3 regions of the Bradyrhizobium sp. SZCCHNR3119 genome follow, and region 2 is predicted to be linked to each of the others. Evidence: riboswitches for the same ligand, from Rfam matches in the RefSeq annotation. Region 2 holds a riboswitch; each other region holds the start of a gene.
The links. A riboswitch is a leader RNA that binds a small molecule or an ion and turns the genes downstream of it on or off. The one in region 2 is predicted to bind S-adenosylmethionine.
Positions count from the first base shown of each region.

Region 1: another riboswitch for S-adenosylmethionine. It lies ahead of QX034_RS07345 (homoserine O-acetyltransferase); the one in region 2 lies ahead of QX034_RS23180 (GNAT family N-acetyltransferase).
Region 3: another riboswitch for S-adenosylmethionine. It lies ahead of QX034_RS09780 (O-succinylhomoserine sulfhydrylase); the one in region 2 lies ahead of QX034_RS23180 (GNAT family N-acetyltransferase).

Region 1 is NZ_JAUEUV010000001.1:1,533,314-1,536,583, reverse strand. It holds gene hisC (histidinol-phosphate transaminase) at 1-378, opposite strand, end outside; gene QX034_RS07350 (chorismate mutase) at 424-1,257, opposite strand; SAM riboswitch at 1,436-1,515, shown strand; gene QX034_RS07345 (homoserine O-acetyltransferase) at 1,607-2,824, shown strand; gene metW (methionine biosynthesis protein MetW) at 2,827-3,270, shown strand, end outside.
Region 2 is NZ_JAUEUV010000001.1:5,034,419-5,037,688, forward strand. It holds gene QX034_RS23175 (hypothetical protein) at 1-687, shown strand, start outside; gene QX034_RS23180 (GNAT family N-acetyltransferase) at 895-1,365, opposite strand; SAM-I-IV-variant riboswitch at 1,412-1,520, opposite strand; gene QX034_RS23185 (hypothetical protein) at 1,789-2,799, shown strand; gene QX034_RS23190 (uridylate kinase) at 2,713-3,270, opposite strand, start outside.
Region 3 is NZ_JAUEUV010000001.1:2,063,004-2,066,273, reverse strand. It holds gene QX034_RS09785 (SGNH/GDSL hydrolase family protein) at 1-575, shown strand, start outside; gene QX034_RS09780 (O-succinylhomoserine sulfhydrylase) at 687-1,889, opposite strand; SAM riboswitch at 1,963-2,042, opposite strand; gene QX034_RS09775 (2'-deoxycytidine 5'-triphosphate deaminase) at 2,156-3,262, shown strand.

The DNA.
Region 1 (3,270 bases), 3.5 Mb from region 2:
GGCGCCGCGGCCCATGGTGGCGATCGGATAAACCAAAAAGCCGTGCGTGGTGGAGATCGCCTCGTCGCCGTGGCCGAGAAAGGTGTGTGCCAGCAGGTTGAGGATCTCGTCGGAGCCGGCGCCGCAGATGATCCGATCGGGATCGAGGCCGTAGGCGCGGCCGATCGCCTGGCGCAGCACCCGCGAGGTGCCTTCCGGGTAGTCCTCCAGATGCGTCGCCGCGTGCGTGAAGGCCGCGATCGCCTTCGGCGAGGGGCCAAACGGGGTCTCATTGGCCGAAAGCTTGAACACCTTGCGGCCCGGCTCCGGCTTCGGGCTCTTGCCGGGGGTGTAGGGCGCAATATCGAGGATGCCGGGATTCGGCACGGGGCGGGACATCATTCAACTCCGGGAAACCGCAGGATCAGGCCAGAGCCATCAACCCTAGCTCGGCACCGTATAGCGCTTTGCATGGCCGCCGACGAGGGCCGTCGAGCGTACCGAGGCGCCCGCCGCGATCAGGGCTGCCCTGATTTTTTCGAGGTTCGAGGGGGCCTCGATGGAGACCAACAGGGCCGCGCTGTCGAAGGCGGTATCCGGCACCGCTACGATGTCCGCCAGCGGCGACAGCGCTCGCGCCACCTGCGCATTCCAGCCCGACACGCGGATGCTCCAGGTCTCGACCTCCAACAGCAGGGCATCGTCGGCCACGCGGGAGATCGCAAACACCGGCAGCGCCGCCGGATGGTCGGCGCGCTCCAGGAAAGGCAGCCGGGCGATGATCTTCGGCGCGCCGGCCGGCTCGAGCGTGATCCACCACGGCGTATGCCCTGACGTCGCCGAGACCAGCGCCAGATCGCCCTTCGATTTCGCTGCCGCCTCGACGGCGGCCTGGGCGCTGAAATGCGCCACATAGGGCACGATGAAGCCGAAATGGAACCGCGCGGAATCCCGCATCGCAGCCTCGCCGACCGAGACGTCGGCGTGCGCGCAGAACGGCGCCTGCACGTAGGTGAAGCTGGAGACGATGATGCGCCAGATGCTCTCGACCGTATCGAGCGGCAGGATGCCGCGATGGCGCTGCACCAGGCGCTTCATCATGTCGGCCTCGCGCGCCGGCCGGAAGGCCGAGCCGACCTCCTGCGTCTTCTTCACCTGGATCAGGCGGTCGATGATGTCGCCGCGCTGCATCAACAACCGATGCATCTGCTCGTCGATCGCGTCGATCTCCTTGCGCAGATCGGCAAGCGAGGGCGGGGCGGGAGGCGTCTCGGGCATTTGCGGCATCTCTTGGCTGGTCCTGCGGTGCAGGCGAGCGTCGTTCTGTCCTACAGATCAGGCGCGTGCAACATCAAGTTTACCCGATCGAGCGCCCGGAAGCGCTACAGTTGCAACATGGCGGCGTGCCGTCGATTCCGGCTTGCCTTGACGTCGGCCGCCCGCCGGACTACGTTGTTGGTCATTCCGTGGTCATTTGAGCCGGCCGGCTTGCAGCCACGTTAAACAATTCGCTAAACAGGCCGGGGACAGTTCTGATCCCGGCCGAACCTAATTTCGGGCCGGGTTTTTTTATGGCCTGATATGTCACGTGGTTCGGGAGCTCCGGCGACCGCCGGGGTCTAGAGACATGACAGGCCTGACGCCCAAATCGAACTCGCCGAAGTCACGACGCGTGATCCCGCCGGAGGAGCGCTCGCACGAGGTCGATCATCCGAACTCGCCGGTTGCAAAGTTCGGCGCCGATCAGCCGCTCCGGCTCGACTGCGGGGTCGATCTCGCGCCGTTCCAGATCGCCTACCAGACCTATGGCGAGCTCAATGCCGACAGATCGAACGCCATCCTGGTCTGCCACGCCCTGACCGGCGATCAGCATGTCGCCAATCGCCATCCGATGACCGGCAAGCCGGGCTGGTGGGAGACGCTGGTCGGCCCGGGCCGTCCACTCGATACCAACCGTTACTTCATCATCTGCTCGAACGTGATCGGCGGCTGCATGGGTTCGACCGGCCCCGCCTCGCTCAATCCGGCGACGGGCAAGGCCTGGGGCCTGGATTTCCCGATCATCACCATTCCGGACATGGTGCGCGCCCAGGCGATGCTGATCGACCATCTCGGCATCGAGACGCTGTTTGCGGTGGTCGGCGGCTCCATGGGCGGCATGCAGGTGCTGCAATGGACTGTGGCCTATCCGACCCGCGTGTTCGCGGCGCTCGCGATCGCCTGCGCTACGCGTCACTCGGCGCAGAATATCGCCTTCCATGAGCTCGGCCGGCAGGCGGTGATGGCCGATCCGGATTGGGATCACGGCCGCTATGCCGACAAGGGCGTTCATCCGCATCGCGGGCTCGCGGTGGCGCGGATGGCCGCGCACATCACTTATTTGTCGGACGCGGCGCTGCATCGCAAGTTCGGTCGCCGCATGCAGGACCGCGACCTGCCGACCTTTTCCTTCGATGCCGATTTCCAGGTCGAGAGCTATCTGCGCTACCAGGGCTCGTCCTTCGTGGAGCGCTTCGATGCCAACGCCTATCTCTATCTGACCCGCGCGATGGACTACTTCGATATCGCCGCCGATCATGATGGCGTGCTGGCCGAAGCTTTCCGCGGCATTCAGACCCGTTTCTGCGTCGTGTCCTTCACCAGCGACTGGCTGTTTCCGACGCCGGAGTCGCGGGCGCTGGTGCATGCGCTCAACGCGTCGAGCGCACGGGTCTCTTTCGCGGAGATCGAAACCGACAAAGGTCATGATGCCTTCCTGCTCGATGTCCCCGAGTTCTTCGACATCGCCCGTGCCTTCCTCGAGTCCGCCGGCAAGGCACGCGGGCTGACCACACCCGGAGTCTGACCATGGCGCTGCAAGAGGTGCTGCCGCTGAACGGCGTTACGGAGCGCGAAGGGCTCGCCTATCGCCCCGACCATCTGCTGATTGCCAAGATGGTCGAGCGCGGCTCCAAGGTGCTCGACATCGGTTGTGGCGACGGCGATCTCCTGCAGTTGCTTGAGAGCCGCGGCATCGACGGTCGCGGCATCGAGCTGTCGCGCGAAGGCGTCAACCACTGCGTGGCGAAGGGGCTTGCGGTGGTGCAGGGCGACGCCGACACCGACCTCGTCGATTATCCCGACGACGCGTTCGACTACGTGATCCTGTCGCAGACCCTGCAGGCGACGCGGCAGCCGAGGACGGTGCTCGAAAATCTCCTGCGCATCGGCCGCCGCGCGATCGTGGCCTTTCCGAATTTCGGCTTCTGGCGGCTGCGCCTGCAGCTTCTGATCGGCGGTCACATGCCGCGT
Region 2 (3,270 bases):
CCAACGATTTCGTGGAAATCGGGGCTCTCAGGTACCGAGGGCCGCTTCGAGATCTCGATCGTAGCCAACGCAATCACTGTCGATTGCGAACTACACCGATTCGAATCCCAGCACTTTACCGAAGTCTATGCGCGCGCGTCGGATCTAGTCAGCGCCACGATCAATTTTCACGCCTTCTGCACGGGAGTTGGCTTTCAGGCGATTCTAGAGAAGGTGAGCATCGATGGTGGGGCAGAGCAGCCGGTTATTCCTCAAGATCAAGCGCTAGCGAGCCTCGTATCAGTTGTCCCAACAGAGCAGGAAGTCGCCCAGCTGCACCACATCGTTTTGACGGATCATGCACTTGCTCAAGCTTTGAGGGATCTGGCCGACGGACTTAGAACTTTCCATACCGGTCCAGTCGTTGCTCAGCGCGCAGTCGAAACGATCAGAAACTATTTCGTTCCGCCTGGGGCCGACTACAGCGCTGGCTGGCAACCAATGCGGGACGCGCTGAATCTCAGCCGTGATTACCTGCAGGTGATCACGGATCTGTCGATCGGTCCGCGGCATGGCGACAGGAGCCACATCCCGACTCCGCAATTGCGCGTCGGCGTAGAGCGTGCCTGGGTCGTCATGAACAGATTTCTGGCCTATCGACTCTTGGGGTCAACGAAGCTTCCGGAACGAGATTTCCCTCCGCTCTGAAAAACCCGGCCTCGATAATGTCGAACGTTGACGTCCGGTAAGGGCTGAAAGCGGAAGTTTGCGGAGCGCTAGCGGCGCCGCCGGCAGGATTACGGCTCGGGCGGATCGTGATCCGCCGTTCCGAGTCGCCTAGATGGCGGGTTACGCCTTCGGCTCCAACCCGCCCTACGCCATGCTATTCCTTGTCGGCACATCGCCCTCGACGAATCATTTCGTTAGCCATTTCTCGAAGTACAAATTGATCGGGTTGGAAACGTAAGGGCCATACGCCGGGCACGGAACGAACCCCTTCGCCCGATAGAGCCTCTGGGCATCGGGAAGAAATTCCGTGGTTTCCAGCCGCAGAACCGACAGCTTGGCGGTCAAGGCCGCTTCCACAACCCGCGTCAGGAGCCTGCTGCCTATGCCAGTCGTCCGAACCTCGGTGACGACATACATGCGCTTCACCTCCCCGGTGCCATCCGCAAACACCTGCAGCCCTGCACAGCCGACGGCTTGTCCGGCAATCCGCGCGATGAACATTTGCGTGTCGTCGTGCGCCAGCCGCTCAATTGGAGAGCCGTGATTCCTGTCCACCCCGCTGACCTTGTTCAAGAAATCGTCCAGCGCGGTGACGAGGTTGATCAGGTCCGGGGACCTTGCATCGGCCAGCTCAATTTCGACTCGATCGACAGTCATTCTCGTCCCTCTTCTTCGAAGAGAGGAGCGCATGACGCCGTGGTGGCTTGTCCCGTTTAGTTGCCGGACCGGCCACATCTTCTTCCGAAGGAAGAAAGCCACCTTGCTCGGGAGCAGGTTGGCGCTGGGCGTCGGCCCAACTCTTGATGTTGGAGTTGACGATAGCGGGCACTATCGAGCTTGGCAAGCACGCCGCCAGTTTGAGAAACAACGAGTGGCCGCTCCTGGCCCGAAACGTAAGTCCCGGAACGGAGGGGGTATTTCCGAAGCTGGGGGTAGACCGGCTGTGCCATCCGCCTGCCGGCCACGGCCGCCTTTGGCTTGAAGCGGAAGTGTGTCGCGCATGAGTGCTCGACAAGAAATAGCAGTGCATCATATTCTTGCTAAGATGCCAGTCAGGAAGCTTTGGTTATTTGGTGAATCGTGAAACTATTCCGGAGCCACGCCAAGACGTTTGTTGTCGCCGCCTGGGTCCTGCTTGTGGTGGCGATCCCGGTCTGCTTTGTTGTCGGCGCGGCGGCGGGCTTCGACAAGTTCTACTTCCCTGCGCATCCGCACGCGACACTGGATGCGTATGATCTCAACGCATCGAAACTAATCATGGCCGCTGCCGGCCTTGCCGCGGTGCTGTCTTCGGTTGCCTTCACCTTGGGGTTTCGCGCCACCGCGTCCTTGCTGGTCATTCTGATCTGGACCGCGACCATTGCCGGCAACCAGATTGCCCGTGCCCGCGTCGAACCGGGACCTGATTATTACGAGCGGCATATCGGCTCGGAGGTGTTCCTGGTACCCTGGAAATATGCGGATGCCGGCCCCGGCCGTCCTCCCCGCGACCCTCCCGGCGAGATCGGCTTCACCGTCGATCTCTGCCTGTCCAATCTCGGGGGGCGCACCGACATCGATTGTAGTTGGATTCAACAGGTCCGGATTCTTCCAGGTGATAAGGACGTTGCCGATCCGACCCTGGGTTCATGGCGCAAATACCGGTCGGAGATGACTCCCGGTCCCGATCACGACGGGTATCGATCGTTTGATCTGAGCTATCAGCTGCAGCCCGGCGCGCCTACGCGGATCCAGCATTATTTCGTGCGCCTGAATGCGATGGGAGAGCCGACACGGCTCGTGGCATGCCGACTGGACAACGGCAGGTTCTGCACCCACCAGCACGCTGGTCGGCGATTATTGGTTTGGCTACGAAGCAGATTTAGCTCAGGGCGACGAGACGTCGGACGCCAAGCTCGCTGCCTTAGTCGAATCCTGGCGACGCAAGTGAGTCGTTCATGGTGGTCAGACAGACGTCCGCTTCTGGCACACTACGGCCCAGCGCGCGGCCGATCGTACTTGAGGTCAGACGGGGCGGTTGATGCGCACCGTCGCAGTCTCGAATTCTCTATTGTCCAGCACAATGTTGGCATTTTGGATGGGTTGACTTAGCCGCTCATAAATCTCGAACGCCGGCGCGTACCGATCCCGGTACAGAGCCTCCGCCGCTTCACGGCCACCGAGTTGGTTGGCGTCGCGCAACGTCCCCCTTTCGCCAGCTGTCTTTACATCGACGTCAACAAATATGACGACTTCCCAAGCATCTCGCAGTTCTGATCGCTGCAAGAATGTCCCATCGACGATCAAGATGTCGCGTTGATTCGCCCTGTGGGTGGGCGCAACGATAGGCTCGTCCTTATCGAGGTCGAAGGAAGCGGTGCTATAGATTAGGCTTCCTCCGGGACCCAGCGGCTCGAGGAGTAACCGCCGCACGGCATCGAGGTCCCGGGCGTCAAAATAGTAACCTTCGGCCGAATGGCGACCACGCGCGTAACGTTCGCGCTTCGGTCGATGAAAGCCATCGATAGAGGTGCGAATGGTCGCTCGGCCGATACGGTCGAGTTCATGAGCCATTTCGTTGGC
Region 3 (3,270 bases), 3.0 Mb from region 2:
ACACCTATCCGAACCGCTTGGCCGCGCAGTTGCGCCGGCAATACCCGATGGCAGACATCAGCGTCATCAATGCCGGCATCGGTGGCGAGGATGCCCCTGAGATGATGAAGCGGCTGCAGGACTCGGTTATCGACCGGCATCCGGATCTCGTGATCTGGCAGGTCGGCACCAACGCGGTGCTGCGCGATCTCGATCCCGCCGATACGGCCAAGCTCGTCGACGACGGTGTGGCGAAGATCCAGGCCGCGAGCGCCGACATCGTGCTGGTCGACCTGCAATATTCGCCGCGCGTGATCGAACGTCCCGAGCGGGCCAACAAGATGATCAAGCTGCTCAGCCATGTCGCCGAGCTGCATCACGTCGGCATCTTTCCCCGTTTCGAGGTGATGCGCGATTGGCACGAGCAGCAATCGATCCCGATCAACGATTTCGTCATCGCCGACGGCCTGCATATGAACGATTGGGGCTATGCCTGTTTCGCGCAGTTGCTCGGCGACGACATCATCAAGTCGGTCGGACAGGTCAAGCTCGGCGTTAACCTGCCGGCGGACGTCCTGACCTATCGGCCGATGTGACGCCGTCAGGCGTCATCCCGGGGCGCACGTCCGCGCGCGGGCCCGGGATCTCGATCGACAGGGCAAGCAGCGAATAGGGGTTTCTTACTACTCCCTACTCGCCCTTCGCGATCACGCTTTCGCCAGCGCCGCATCCAGATCGGCGATCAGGTCGTCGACATGTTCGAGCCCGGTGGAGAAGCGGATGAAGCCTTCGCTGATGCCGAGCTCGGCGCGGGCCTCCGGCGTCAGCCGCTGATGGGTGGTGGTGGCGGGATGGGTGACCAGCGTCTTGGCATCGCCGAGATTGTTGGAGATCTTGGCGAGCTTGAGCGCGTTGAGCACGCGGAAGGCCGCGGCCTTGCCGCCCTTGACCTCGAAGCCCACCAGCGTGGAGCCGGCGCGCATCTGCTTCTTCACGGTGGCGGCCTGCGGATGATCGTCGCGGCCGGGATAGACCAGCCGCGAGATCTTCGGGTGGCTCGCAAGGACATCGGCGATCTTCGCCGCAGTCTCGGTCTGGGCGCGGACGCGCACCGCGAGCGTCTCCAGGCCCTTCAGCAGCACCCAGGCGTTGAACGGCGATATCGACGGGCCGGTCTGGCGCATGAAATTGTGGATGTGCTCGGCGATGAAGGCCTCCGACGACAGGATGACGCCGCCGAGACAGCGGCCCTGGCCGTCGATGTGCTTGGTTGCGGAATAGACCACGACGTCGGCGCCGAGCGCCAGCGGGCTCTGCCAGATCGGCGTGGCGAATACGTTGTCGACGATCAGCCGCGCGCCATGAGCATGCGCGATCTCGGCGATTGCACCGATGTCGAGCACGTCGAGCGTCGGGTTGGTCGGGCTTTCCAGGAAGAAGCTCTTGGTATTCGGCCTGACCGCGCGCTGCCACTGGTCGAGATCGAGGCCGTCGACCAGGGTGGATTCGATGCCGTAGCGCGGCAGCAGGTCCTCGACCACGTAACGGCAGGAGCCGAACATCGCCTTCGAGGCGACGACATGGTCGCCGGCGCGCAACGGCGCCAGGATCGCGGTGGTCACCGCCGCCATGCCCGTGGCCGCGGAGCGGGCGGTCTCGGCGCCCTCGAGTTCGGCCATGCGGCGCTCGAACATTGCCGTGGTCGGGTTGGAGAAGCGCGAATAGATGAAGCCGGGATCCTCGCCCTTGAACCGGGCCTCGCATTCCTCCGCGCTGGCGTAAACGAAGCCCTGGGTGAGGAACAGCGCCTCGGCAGTCTCGCCGAATTCCGACCGCAGCGTGCCGGAATGCACCAGTCGGGTCTCGGGGCGGTATTGGGTCAACGAGGGGGTGGCGGCAGATTTGGACATATGACCTCCATCATGACCATCAGGAAAATGGTCACAAAAAACCGGCCTGGGAGAGCTCTCCTCACGGCCGGGATCACATGGGTCCCCGGCCTGTTTAGCGACTTGTTTAACGTGGCTGCAAGCCGGCCGGCTCAAATCACCACGGGATAAGTCGTGCTCTTAGTCGCCTCCGGCCTTTTCGTCAAGCCGGCCATCGGATAACGCGTAAGAACCCCTATGTTTTAGGGGCAGGGCTGATATTCCAGCCAGTCACGAGGGACCAGGTTTTGCCGCTTTCGCTCGCCGCCGATGCCAATGGCATCCTGCCCGATCGCTTGATCGCGCAGATGGCGGACGCCGGCCTGATCATCCCCGAATATGATTTCGTCGAGAGCCAGATCCAGCCGGCCAGCCTCGATTTGAGGTTGGGCGACATCGCTTACCGCGTCCGCGCGAGCTTCCTGCCCGGGCCCGGCGCGACCGTGGCAGAACGGATCGACGAACTGAAGCTGCACGAATTCTCGCTTGCCGATGGCGCGGTGCTCGAGACCAATTGCGTCTACATCGTGCCGCTGTTGGAAAGCCTCGCGCTGCCCAAGGACATCGTCGCCGCGGCCAATCCGAAGAGTTCTACCGGCCGTCTCGATGTGTTCACGCGCGTGATCGCCGACGGCACCCGCCGCTTCGACATGATCGGCGCCGGCTATCACGGACCGCTTTATGCGGAGATCAGTCCGAAGACATTTCCGGTTCTGTTGCGCGAAGGTTCGCGGCTGTCGCAGGTCCGCTTCCGCTATCGTGACGCGGTGCTGTCAGCCGATGAGCTGAATGCGCTGCATCAGGCCGAGCGGCTGGTCGATCGCGATGATGCCGATCTGGCCGGCGGCGTGGCGCTGTCGGTCGATCTGTCCGGCGAGAACGCGGGCGGTTTTGTCGGCTATCGTGCCAAGCGCCACACGGGCGTCGTCGATGTCGATCGCCGCGGCGGTTATGCGGTGGAGGAATTCTGGGAGCCGATCAAGGCGCGCCCCGACGGCAGCCTCATTCTCGATCCCGGCGAATTCTACATTCTCGCTTCGAAAGAAGCTGTCCAGGTCCCGCCGGACTATGCCGCGGAGATGGTGCCGTTCGATCCGCTGGTCGGCGAATTCCGTGTCCACTATGCCGGTTTCTTCGATCCGGGCTTCGGCTATGCCGGTGCTGGCGGGCAGGGCTCCCGCGCGGTGCTGGAAGTGCGTTCGCGCGAGGTGCCGTTCATCCTCGAGCATGGCCAGATCGTCGGGCGCCTGGTCTATGAAAGGATGCTGGCGCGGCCCGATGCGCTGTATGGCCAGCGCATCGGCTCCAACTACCAGGCACAGGGCCTGAAGCTGTCGAAGCATTTCCGGCCGTAGGCGACGTC